Regions from separate parts of the Billgrantia sulfidoxydans genome, predicted to be linked through region 2. Evidence: riboswitches for the same ligand, from Rfam matches in the RefSeq annotation. Region 2 holds a riboswitch; the other holds the start of a gene.

Region 1 (4,640 bases), 2.1 Mb from region 2:
GCGAGCCAACCAGCGGCTCACGGCGCTGGCGCGCACAGACCCCTTGACCGGCCTGCTGAACCGCCGCCAGTTCCATGAGCTGGTCGAGGAGAAGCTGCAGGAGCGACGACGCAGCGGTCTGCCGCTGCTGTTCGCAGTGATGGATATCGACGACTTCAAGCGGTACAACGACGCCTACGGCCATCAGGCAGGCGACGAGGTGCTGATGCGGGTGGCCACCATGCTTCAGGACCACTTCCAGCGCGCCGGCGACCGGTTGTTCCGTCTGGGCGGAGAGGAATTCGGCATCCTGCTCGAGGCCGATTCGCTGGAGGCGGGGCAGCATGCGCTGGAGCGCTTCCGCCAGGCCCTGGAGCAGCTTCGAATTCCCCACGAGACATCGTGCTATGGAGTGGTGACCGGCTCCTTTGGCCTGGTGTGCTGCCGCGACTGTCGCAAGGTGCCCTCCGCCATGGCCCTGTATCGTCAGGCGGACCTGGCGATGTACGAAGCCAAGGAGCGGAGTCGTAACCGGGTGGTGACCCGATCCATAGCCGAGGTACTGGAGTAGCCTTGAAGCGAGGATGCACGGAGGTCGCATGGACAATGTCTTTACGTTGACGTTAACTGTCGATACCACAAGGATAACGAAGGCTCAACCATGACCGCACCGATCAGCCGCTTCCCCGTACCCGAATCGATCGAAGATCTGCCCGACGATATCCGCGAGGCCATCCTGGCCGTACAGGAGAAGGCCGGCTTCGTGCCAAACGTGTTCCTGATGCTGGCGCATCGCCCCGATGAATTCCGCGCCTTTTTCGCCTACCACGATGCCCTGATGGAGCGGGAATCCGACACCCTGACCAAGGCGGAGAAGGAGATGATCGTGGTCGCCACCAGCGCCCGCAACCGCTGCCTCTACTGCGTGGTGGCTCATGGCGCGCTGGTGCGCATCTACAGCAAGGCCCCGCTGCTGGCCGACCAGGTGGCGATCAACCACCGCACCGCGCCGATCAGCGAGCGCCACCGGGTGATGCTCGACTTCGCGCTGTACTGCGGCCTGGAGTTGGGCGAACTCACCGATGAATGGCAGGCCCGCCTCGTCGAGGTCGGCTTCACCCACGAGGACATCTGGGACATCGGCGCCATCACCGCCTTCTTCGGCCTCTCCAACCGCCTCGTCACCCTCACCGGCACGCCGCCGAACCCGGAGTTCTACCTGATGGGCAGGGTGCCGCGGGAGAAGTAGCGGCCTCGCAAGGCGGGGTGTGGCGTTTCAGAGGCGGCACGCTTCCAACAGCATCCGCACCGGCTCGAGCTGGCTGACGTGCAGCGCCAGCACGCTGTCGCCGGAAGCGTCGTCTGCCGGGCGGATCACGGCGAATTCGCCCTCTTCGAGATGGAATTCGTGGATCTCGCGGGGGCCTTCCGCGGTGCGGCACTGGATCGAGCGGTAGCTGTCGTCCTCGCCGTAGGTGAGGCGGTGATAGACCTTGAAGAAGGTGTAGAGCGTGAGCCCTTGGTCGAAGGCGGGCCAGCGCGCCGGGATGGTGCGCGTCTCCTCGTCGAGGGCCTGTCCCTTGGCCTCGGCGGCGGCGATGGCGTCGGCCAGCGGTGCGGCGAGCAGCGAGGCGTCGTCGCGAGGCAGCGGGGCAGCGCCGTCGATGGCCCGCTGGTGGTCGCTGCTGATCCGCGCCAGGTCGTCGAGCGAGGCGATGCGGTAGTCGGCGTGGGCCAGGTCGGCGGGCTCGAAGCCGCCGTTCTCCCAGCCATGAATGACCCGCAGCGTCAGTCGGCCATTGGCCAGCGGCTCGCCGACCAGTGCCTGCAGGGCGACTCGCAGGTGCAGCTGGCGCTCGACGGCCAGGTTGTCGAAGGCGGAGTAGGGGTCGGCAAAGAGGTGGTGAAGGTGCCCGGGGGCGTGTTCCTTGGCTTCGCTAAACATGGCGGTTCCCTGCGAGGGAGGAGTGTTCTGGTTTTTTCATTGTTATATCATTTCCAGAGGCTCGAGGTCATATCGGCTCGTGTAGGGCCGGCTTGAGTCTCGTGATGACCCATACCTTCACTGTCGCCAGGGGAGTCTCGCTACGGCGAGGCTGAGAGAGCGCCAGGCGCTGACCCTGGAACCTGATCCGGTTCATACCGGCGGAGGAAGTGCGACATGTTCTACCTGACGTCAGCCGTGCTCGGCGCGGCGCTGCTGTGCTTTGCCTTCCTGGGCCTGCATGCCCGCCGGGCCGACGGCCCTCTCGACGACTACGTCACCGCCCGCAACTCTCAGTCCGCCGCTACCTTGGGGCTGTCGTTCCTGGCCTCGGGCATGGGCGCGTGGATCCTCTTCGCGCCGCCGGAGATCGGCGCCTTCGTCGGCCCGGTGGCGCTGGCGGGTTATGCCATCGGTTCGGCGCTGCCGTTCATCGTGCTGGGGCTCTACGGCCCGGCGATCCGGCGCCAGCTGCCTGAGGGGCGCAGCATCGGCGAGTTCGCCGAAGCCTGCTACGGCACCGGCGTGCGGCGCTGGGTGGCGCTGGTCTCGGTGCTCTACATGGCCTGCTTCCTGGCCGCCGAGCTGACCGCTATCGGTGCGATTACGGCGCTGCTGTCGGAAGTACCGCCGGCACTGGTGGTGATCGGCGTGGCCGCGACCACGCTGCTCTACACTGCCATCGGCGGCCTGCGGGCGAGCCTGGCCACCGATCGCTGGCAAGCGTGGCTGCTGATCGCCCTGCTGCTCATCGTGGGCGGCGTCGCCCTCGTGCGTCTGCCCGAGATGCCCGTCGGGGCAGCGCTGCCGTCGATTCCCGTCGACGGCGCACTGGGCGTGGCGCTGACCCTGGTCATCGCGGTCACCGCCGCCAATCTCTTCCACCAGGGATACTGGCAGCGGGTCTGGGCCGCCCGCGACGAGCGTGCGCTGCATCGCGGCGCCTGGCTGGGCGGCGCGACTACCGTGGCGGTGGTCGCGCTGGTGGGCGGGCTCGGCATGCTCGCGGCGATGAGTGGCCTGACGCTCGGTGAGCCGCCGATGCCGTTCTTCGCGCTGCTCGGCGAGGCGCCGGGCTGGCTGGCGCTGCCGGCGCTGGTCTTGGCGGTCACGCTGGTCGCTTCCAGCGTTGATACCCTGCAGAACGGCATTGCCTCGCTGGTGGTGGCGGGGTCCGGCAGGCGTGGGCTCTCCATCGGGGCGGCGCGGCTGGTCAGCGTGGCGCTGATGGTGCCGGTGGTGATCGTGGCGCTGCAGGGGCTCTCGGTGCTGCGCCTGTTCCTGATTGCCGATCTGCTGTGCGCCGCCATCGTGGTGCCGGTGCTGCTCGGTCTGTGGCGGCGCATGACCCCGCTGGCCGCGATGGCGGGAGGCATGGCGGGCCTGCTCGGCGCCATCCTGCCGGGCTGGGTCGCCCAGGGCAGCCTGGCGGCCGGCGTGCTGGCGGCGAGCTTTCCGGGCAGCATTCCCACGCTGCCGCCGTTCCTCGGTGCGCTGGCGGCCTCGACCCTGGTCAGCCTGGCCGTGGCGAGCGCGGCGCCCCACGAACGCGCCCGCCCGCTGTGAGCCGGTCGCAGGAGCGCTCCCCGGCGGTTGCGTCGCGGGGCGTGAAGGTCGCGAGGCAAAGGTCTAGCTTGATATCGATGCCGTGACTTGCGAATCTGTTGTTGATTATTTTAAGCACAAGCGGAAAGTATATTCGACGTCAACAACGACAATCGCGAGGACGACATGACCCAGGAAAACGGAAAAGCGGCGGGGCAGCTGGCTCGAGTGCTGGCCCGCAAGGATGTGCTGGCGCTGGCCTTCGGCGCCATGATCGGCTGGGGGTGGATCGTGCTGACCGGCAGTTGGATCCAGTCGGCCGGAAGCCTGGGCGCGATCACGGCCTTTCTGGTCGGCGGGCTGATCATCGTGCTGGTGGGCCTCACCTACGCCGAGCTCGCCTCCGCCATGCCCCAGGTGGGCGGCGAGCATGTCTACAGCTACCGGGCGCTGGGGCACTTCGCCTCCTTCCTGTGCACCTGGGCGATCACCCTGGGCTACGTCAGCGTGGTGGCCTTCGAGGCCGTGGCGTTGCCCACCGTCGTCGAGCACTTGTTCCCCGACTACGCCGTGGGGCACCTGTGGACTATCGCCGGCTGGGAGGTGAAGGCGACCTGGGTGGCCGTCGGGGTGGCCGGCTCGGTGCTGATGATGTGGGTGAACTACGTGGGCATCCGCACCGCGGCACTGCTGCAGAAGCTGGTGACCCTGCTGATCCTGGTGGTGGGCATCCTGTTCATCACCGGCGCGCTGTTCCAGGGCAGCACAACGACCATGGAGCCGCTGTTCTCCGTCGAGCAGGGGGTCCTGGGGGGCATCATGCTGGTGATCATCATGGTGCCTTTCATGTTCGTGGGTTTCGACGTCATCCCCCAGGCGGCCGAGGAGATCAACCTGCCGTTTCGCGAGATTGGCCGCGTATTGATGATCTCGGTGATCATGGCGGTGTTCTGGTATTCGTTCATCATCCTCGGCACCTCCTTGATGCTGAACCCCGACCAGCTGGCTACCAGTTCCCTGGCCGTGCCGGATGCCATGCAGGCCGTCTTCCAGGCGCCATGGGCGGGCAAATTGATGATCCTGGCCGGTATCGCGGGCATCGTCACCAGTTGGAACGCCTTCTACGTGGGTG
Region 2 (4,640 bases):
TGTAGAGTTCCGCACCTTGCCGGCGGAACTTCTCCGCCTGTTCCTCCATGCCCTTCATCACCGCGTCCGCGTCGCCGTCGAGGCCGTGCTCGGCGGCGTAGTCGCGCACCTCCTGGGTGATCTTCATGGAGCAGAACTTGGGTCCGCACATGGAGCAGAAGTGGGCGACCTTGGCGGAGTCCTTGGGCAGGGTCTCGTCGTGGTACTCGCGCGCGGTATCCGGGTCGAGGCCGAGGTTGAATTGATCCTCCCAACGGAACTCGAAGCGCGCCTTGGACAGGGCATTGTCGCGGCGCTGGGCGGCCGGGTGACCCTTGGCCAGGTCGGCGGCATGGGCGGCGATCTTGTAGGTGATGATGCCGGTCTTGACGTCGTCCTTGTTGGGCAGCCCGAGGTGCTCCTTGGGCGTCACGTAGCAGAGCATGGCGCAGCCGTACCAGCCGATCATCGCCGCGCCGATGCCGGAGGTGATGTGATCGTAGCCCGGGGCGATGTCGGTGACCAGCGGGCCGAGGGTGTAGAACGGCGCCTCGTCGCAGTACTCCAGCTGCTTGTCCATGTTCTCCTTGACCAGGTGCATGGGCACGTGGCCGGGGCCCTCGATCATCACCTGCACGTCGTGCTTCCAGGCGATGCGGGTCAGTTCGCCCAGGGTCTTGAGCTCGGCCATCTGCGCCTCGTCGTTGGCGTCGGCCACCGAGCCCGGGCGCAGGCCGTCGCCCAGCGAGAAGGCGACATCGTACTGCTTGCAGATCTCGCAGATCTCCTCGAAGTGGGTGTAGAGGAAGCTCTCCTGGTGGTGGAACAGGCACCACTTGGCCATGATCGAGCCGCCACGGGAGACGATGCCGGTGACGCGCTTGGCGGTCAGCGGCACGTAGCGCAGCAGCACCCCGGCGTGGATGGTGAAGTAGTCCACGCCCTGCTCGGCCTGCTCGATCAGGGTGTCGCGGAACACCTCCCAGGTAAGATTCTCGGCCACGCCGTTGACCTTCTCCAGGGCCTGGTAGATCGGCACCGTGCCGATCGGCACCGGCGAGTTGCGGATGATCCACTCGCGGGTCTCGTGGATGTTCTGGCCGGTGGAGAGGTCCATGATGGTGTCCGCCCCCCAGCGGATGCCCCAGGTCATCTTATCGACTTCCTCCTCGATGGAGGAGGTCACCGCCGAATTGCCCAGGTTGCCGTTGATCTTCACCAGAAAGTTGCGGCCGATGATCATCGGCTCGGACTCGGGGTGGTTGATGTTGCAGGGGATGATTGCCCGGCCGGCGGCTACCTCGGCGCGCACAAACTCCGGCGTGATCTCTTCGGGTAGCCTGGCGCCGAAACCCTGGCCGGCATGCTGATGGCCGAGGATGCGCTCCACTTCTGCCGTACCCAACGCCTGCCGACGCTGGTTCTCGCGAATGGCGATGAACTCCATCTCCGGCGTGACGATGCCCTGGCGGGCGTAGTGCAGCTGGGTGACGTTCTTCCCCGCTTTGGCGCGCCTGGGCGTGCGGGTCAGGTCGAAGCGCAGCGGGGCGAGCATGGGGTCGCTGGCGCGGCGCTTGCCGTACTCGGAGGTGGGGCCGTCGAGGAACTCGGTGTCGCCGCGCTCCTCGATCCAGGCGCGGCGCAGCTCGGGCAGGCCGCGGCGCAAATCATTGCTGGCCGCCGGGTCGGTGTAGGGGCCGGAGGTATCGTAGACCAGCAGCGGTGGGTTCTCCTCGTCTGCACCGGAGGTCTTGGTCGGCGACAGGCTGATCTCGCGGAAGGGCACGCGGATGTCGGGTCGCGAGCCTTCGACGTAGACCTTGCGCGAGCCGGGCAGCGGCTGGATGGCGGCTTCGTCGACCTTGGCGGTCTCGGCGAGGAAGTGGGCGGTCTTGCTCATGGGTTAGGATCCTTGATGGTTGTTGTCGGTCAGGGGGCGTCAGAGGCTGTGGTCGAGCCCCATCTGCCAGAAATCGATCTCGAGCCGGGTGGCATCGCGGAACACCTCGGCCAGCTCGGCGAAGCGCGCCGGGGTGACGTCGGCCAGGCGGGCGTCGAGCCACTCGAGCTCGGCACGCATGGCGACCTGGAAGTCGTCGCTTGCGTACATGGCGATCCAGGCGTCATAGGGATTGGCGTCGCCGCGCACGGTATCCGGCTGGGCGTTCAGCCAGTTGGCGATCTCGCCGTAGCCCACCAGGCAGGGGGCCAGCGCCACGTGGAGGTCGAGCAGGTCGCCACGGTTGCCGGTATCGAGTACGTAGCGGGTATAGGCCAGGGTGGCCCTGGCCTCGGGCAGCGCGGCCAGCTCCGCCTCGGTGATGCCCCACTCGCGGCAGTAGCCCACGTGGAGCTCGAGCTCCACGTCGAGAATCGCCTTGAGCCCCTCATGGGCCTGGCGCAGATCACTCAGGGTGCGGCTCTTGTAGGCGGCCAGGGCGTAGGCGCGGGCGAAGTGGATCAGGAACAGGTAGTCCTGCTGCAGGTAGTGGCGAAAGGCGCCTTCGTCGAGGGTGCCGCTGCCCAGCCGGCGCACGAAGCCGTGCTCGATGTAGGCGCGCCAGTCGTCGTGGCAGGCGTCGGTCAGGTCGGTAAAGCGATAGCCCATCTGGCCTCCGGTGTGAAAGGATCCGGAGTGCGGGCGAAGGGGAGAAGAGTGGGACAGGGCTGAGAAGGGAATACTGGCGCCCTGGTCACCGCTTGATTCCTACGCCGGTACGAGCCGGATCAGGTTCAACGGGCCCCGCCGTGACGACACTCTGATTCAGAATATCGTATGGCGATCTCAGCCGGTTCCACCGGCACCCCGTCAAGCGTTGTGGCCAGTCTAGCAGGTCGTTGGCCGCTTTCCAGCCATACGTACCCCTTGGCTCATTCGGTCGGCACCTCCAGGCGTTCGAACCAGGTCTCGCTATCGGGCAGCGTCAGCTCGCTGGCGGGTTGGCCGCCGGCATACCACGACCGGGCGTTGCGCAACTGCCAGCGGCGGCGTTCGCCATCCAGTTCGATGCCCAGCCGCAGCGGCCCATAGCGGGCAAAGGCGCGGCCAGCCAGATGCGAGTCGCGCAGGGCGAGGTTGGCCAGCAGCTCCAGACGCTCGCCGGCCTGCACGGCGATGTTCTCCACTCGGACGGTATCGTCGTTCAGCATCACTCTCGCCTCGCCGTGCACCTCGCCCAGCGTCAGGCGTTCGCGCAGCCAGCGCCGCTCCCGGGCGGCATCGACGAGCAGGCGGACCAGCAAGCCGCTGTCGCGCATGGCCAGGTCGAGCCGGGCGTCGAGGGCCAACGGTGTTTCCCAGCGCATGTTGCCTTCGGGCACGTCGAGCCGGGCCCACCAGCCACGGGTGAGGTTGCCGCCGTCATCGGTCAGGTGCACGTTCTCGAGGCCCAGTCGAGAGCCGGAGATATCGAAGGTGAGGGTCTCCAGGTCGCCATCGGCGAGGCGGGTTGCCAGGTGCAGTTCGCCTTCGAGAATCTGGTCATGTAGCGCGAGGCGGGCCTGGGGCGCCCGCAGTTCCAGGTGGCCGGCGGCGCTCATGCCATCCAGGTGCAGTTGGGCGGCGAGGCGTGCTTGGCCTTCGATCAGGCTGATGCCACCACCCTCCGGCAGGTAGGCGTTGAAGGCCGCGAGGTCTGGCGCCACCACGTGGGGCATGTCGATGTGCGTGCTCAGTTGGCGAAGGCCCTCGGGCAGCCCGAAGTGGCGCGCCCGGCTGCGAAGCTCCAGCAGGCGCCCTTCGATCAGCGCACCCTCGGTCTCCTGGCGGCGCAGGCCGAAGCGGGGCAGGCTGAGATGCAGCGTGGCGCCGGGATCGGTGACCTCCAACTCGAGCGAGCCGTCGCCGAAGGCCTCGTAGTGCAGGAAACGGGCGGCGAGTCGGTCGGAGTGGGCCTCGAGCCGGCTACCGGATGAGGGCATCCCCTCGGCAAAATGGAGGTCGGCGCGCAACCTGCCGCTGCCCTGCACCGACAGGCCTTGCTCCTCGGGCAGGAGAGCATTGAGGAAACCGAGTCGGTCGAGCAGGCCGTCCAGCCGCAGCGTGCCGGCCAGCGGCCTGCGGTGTGCTTCGCGCCCGGGCCAGTCGAGGCCGCCTCGCAGGCGTGCCTGGCGGGCCACCAGCAGGGTGCGCAGTGTCTCGCCGTCGTTCGCCGAGGCGATCATTTCCACCCGGCTGCCGGAGAAGTCCAGCAACTGGCGGGCCGGGTCGAGATCGCGCAATGCCAGGGTGGCGTCCAATGCACCTCGGAACGATGTTCCCCGCAGACGACCATGAATGGCATCGCCCGCCAGGCTGATGCGCCCCCGCCCACGTGCCTCCTCTAGTGTGAGAGATCCGTCGCTGCTGGCCTGGCCGCCGTCCAGCTGCAGCGGCACGCCCTCCGGTAGATAGGCGTTGAGTACGCTCGCATCGGGGATGCGGGCGTCGTGCCAAGTCACTCGCGCCGTGGGGGAGTGAGCGATCCTCTGCGTGATCGGAAGCGTGGCAGTCAGCGCCAGGTGATCGGCCTGGAAGAGCCGACGAGCATCGCTCAAGCGGGTGAGGTCCACATCGTTGACGGCGAGGTCGTCGCTCGCCTCGGGATGGGGCTCGCCGGCTTGCACAGCGATGAGAAGCTCCCCCTCGCCGCGAGCGTGGTGGCCGAGGAAGCGAGCGCCGA

The links. Region 2 has a riboswitch for thiamine pyrophosphate ahead of tenA (thiaminase II). Riboswitches for the same ligand answer to the same signal wherever they lie in the genome.
Region 1: it holds a riboswitch for thiamine pyrophosphate, as region 2 does, so the genes downstream of both, HNO51_RS16820 (sodium:solute symporter family transporter) here and tenA (thiaminase II) in region 2, are expected to answer to the same signal.

The regions. Positions count from the first base shown of each region.
Region 1 covers NZ_CP053381.1:3,652,049-3,656,688, reverse strand. The annotation lists gene HNO51_RS16835 (sensor domain-containing diguanylate cyclase) at 1-550, shown strand, start outside; gene HNO51_RS16830 (peroxidase-related enzyme) at 641-1,228, shown strand; gene HNO51_RS16825 (hypothetical protein) at 1,256-1,924, opposite strand; TPP riboswitch at 2,043-2,151, shown strand; gene HNO51_RS16820 (sodium:solute symporter family transporter) at 2,141-3,529, shown strand; gene HNO51_RS16815 (APC family permease) at 3,695-4,640, shown strand, end outside.
Region 2 covers NZ_CP053381.1:1,275,897-1,280,536, forward strand. The annotation lists gene thiC (phosphomethylpyrimidine synthase ThiC) at 1-1,879, opposite strand, end outside; gene tenA (thiaminase II) at 1,919-2,587, opposite strand; TPP riboswitch at 2,667-2,798, opposite strand; gene HNO51_RS06025 (hypothetical protein) at 2,851-4,640, opposite strand, start outside.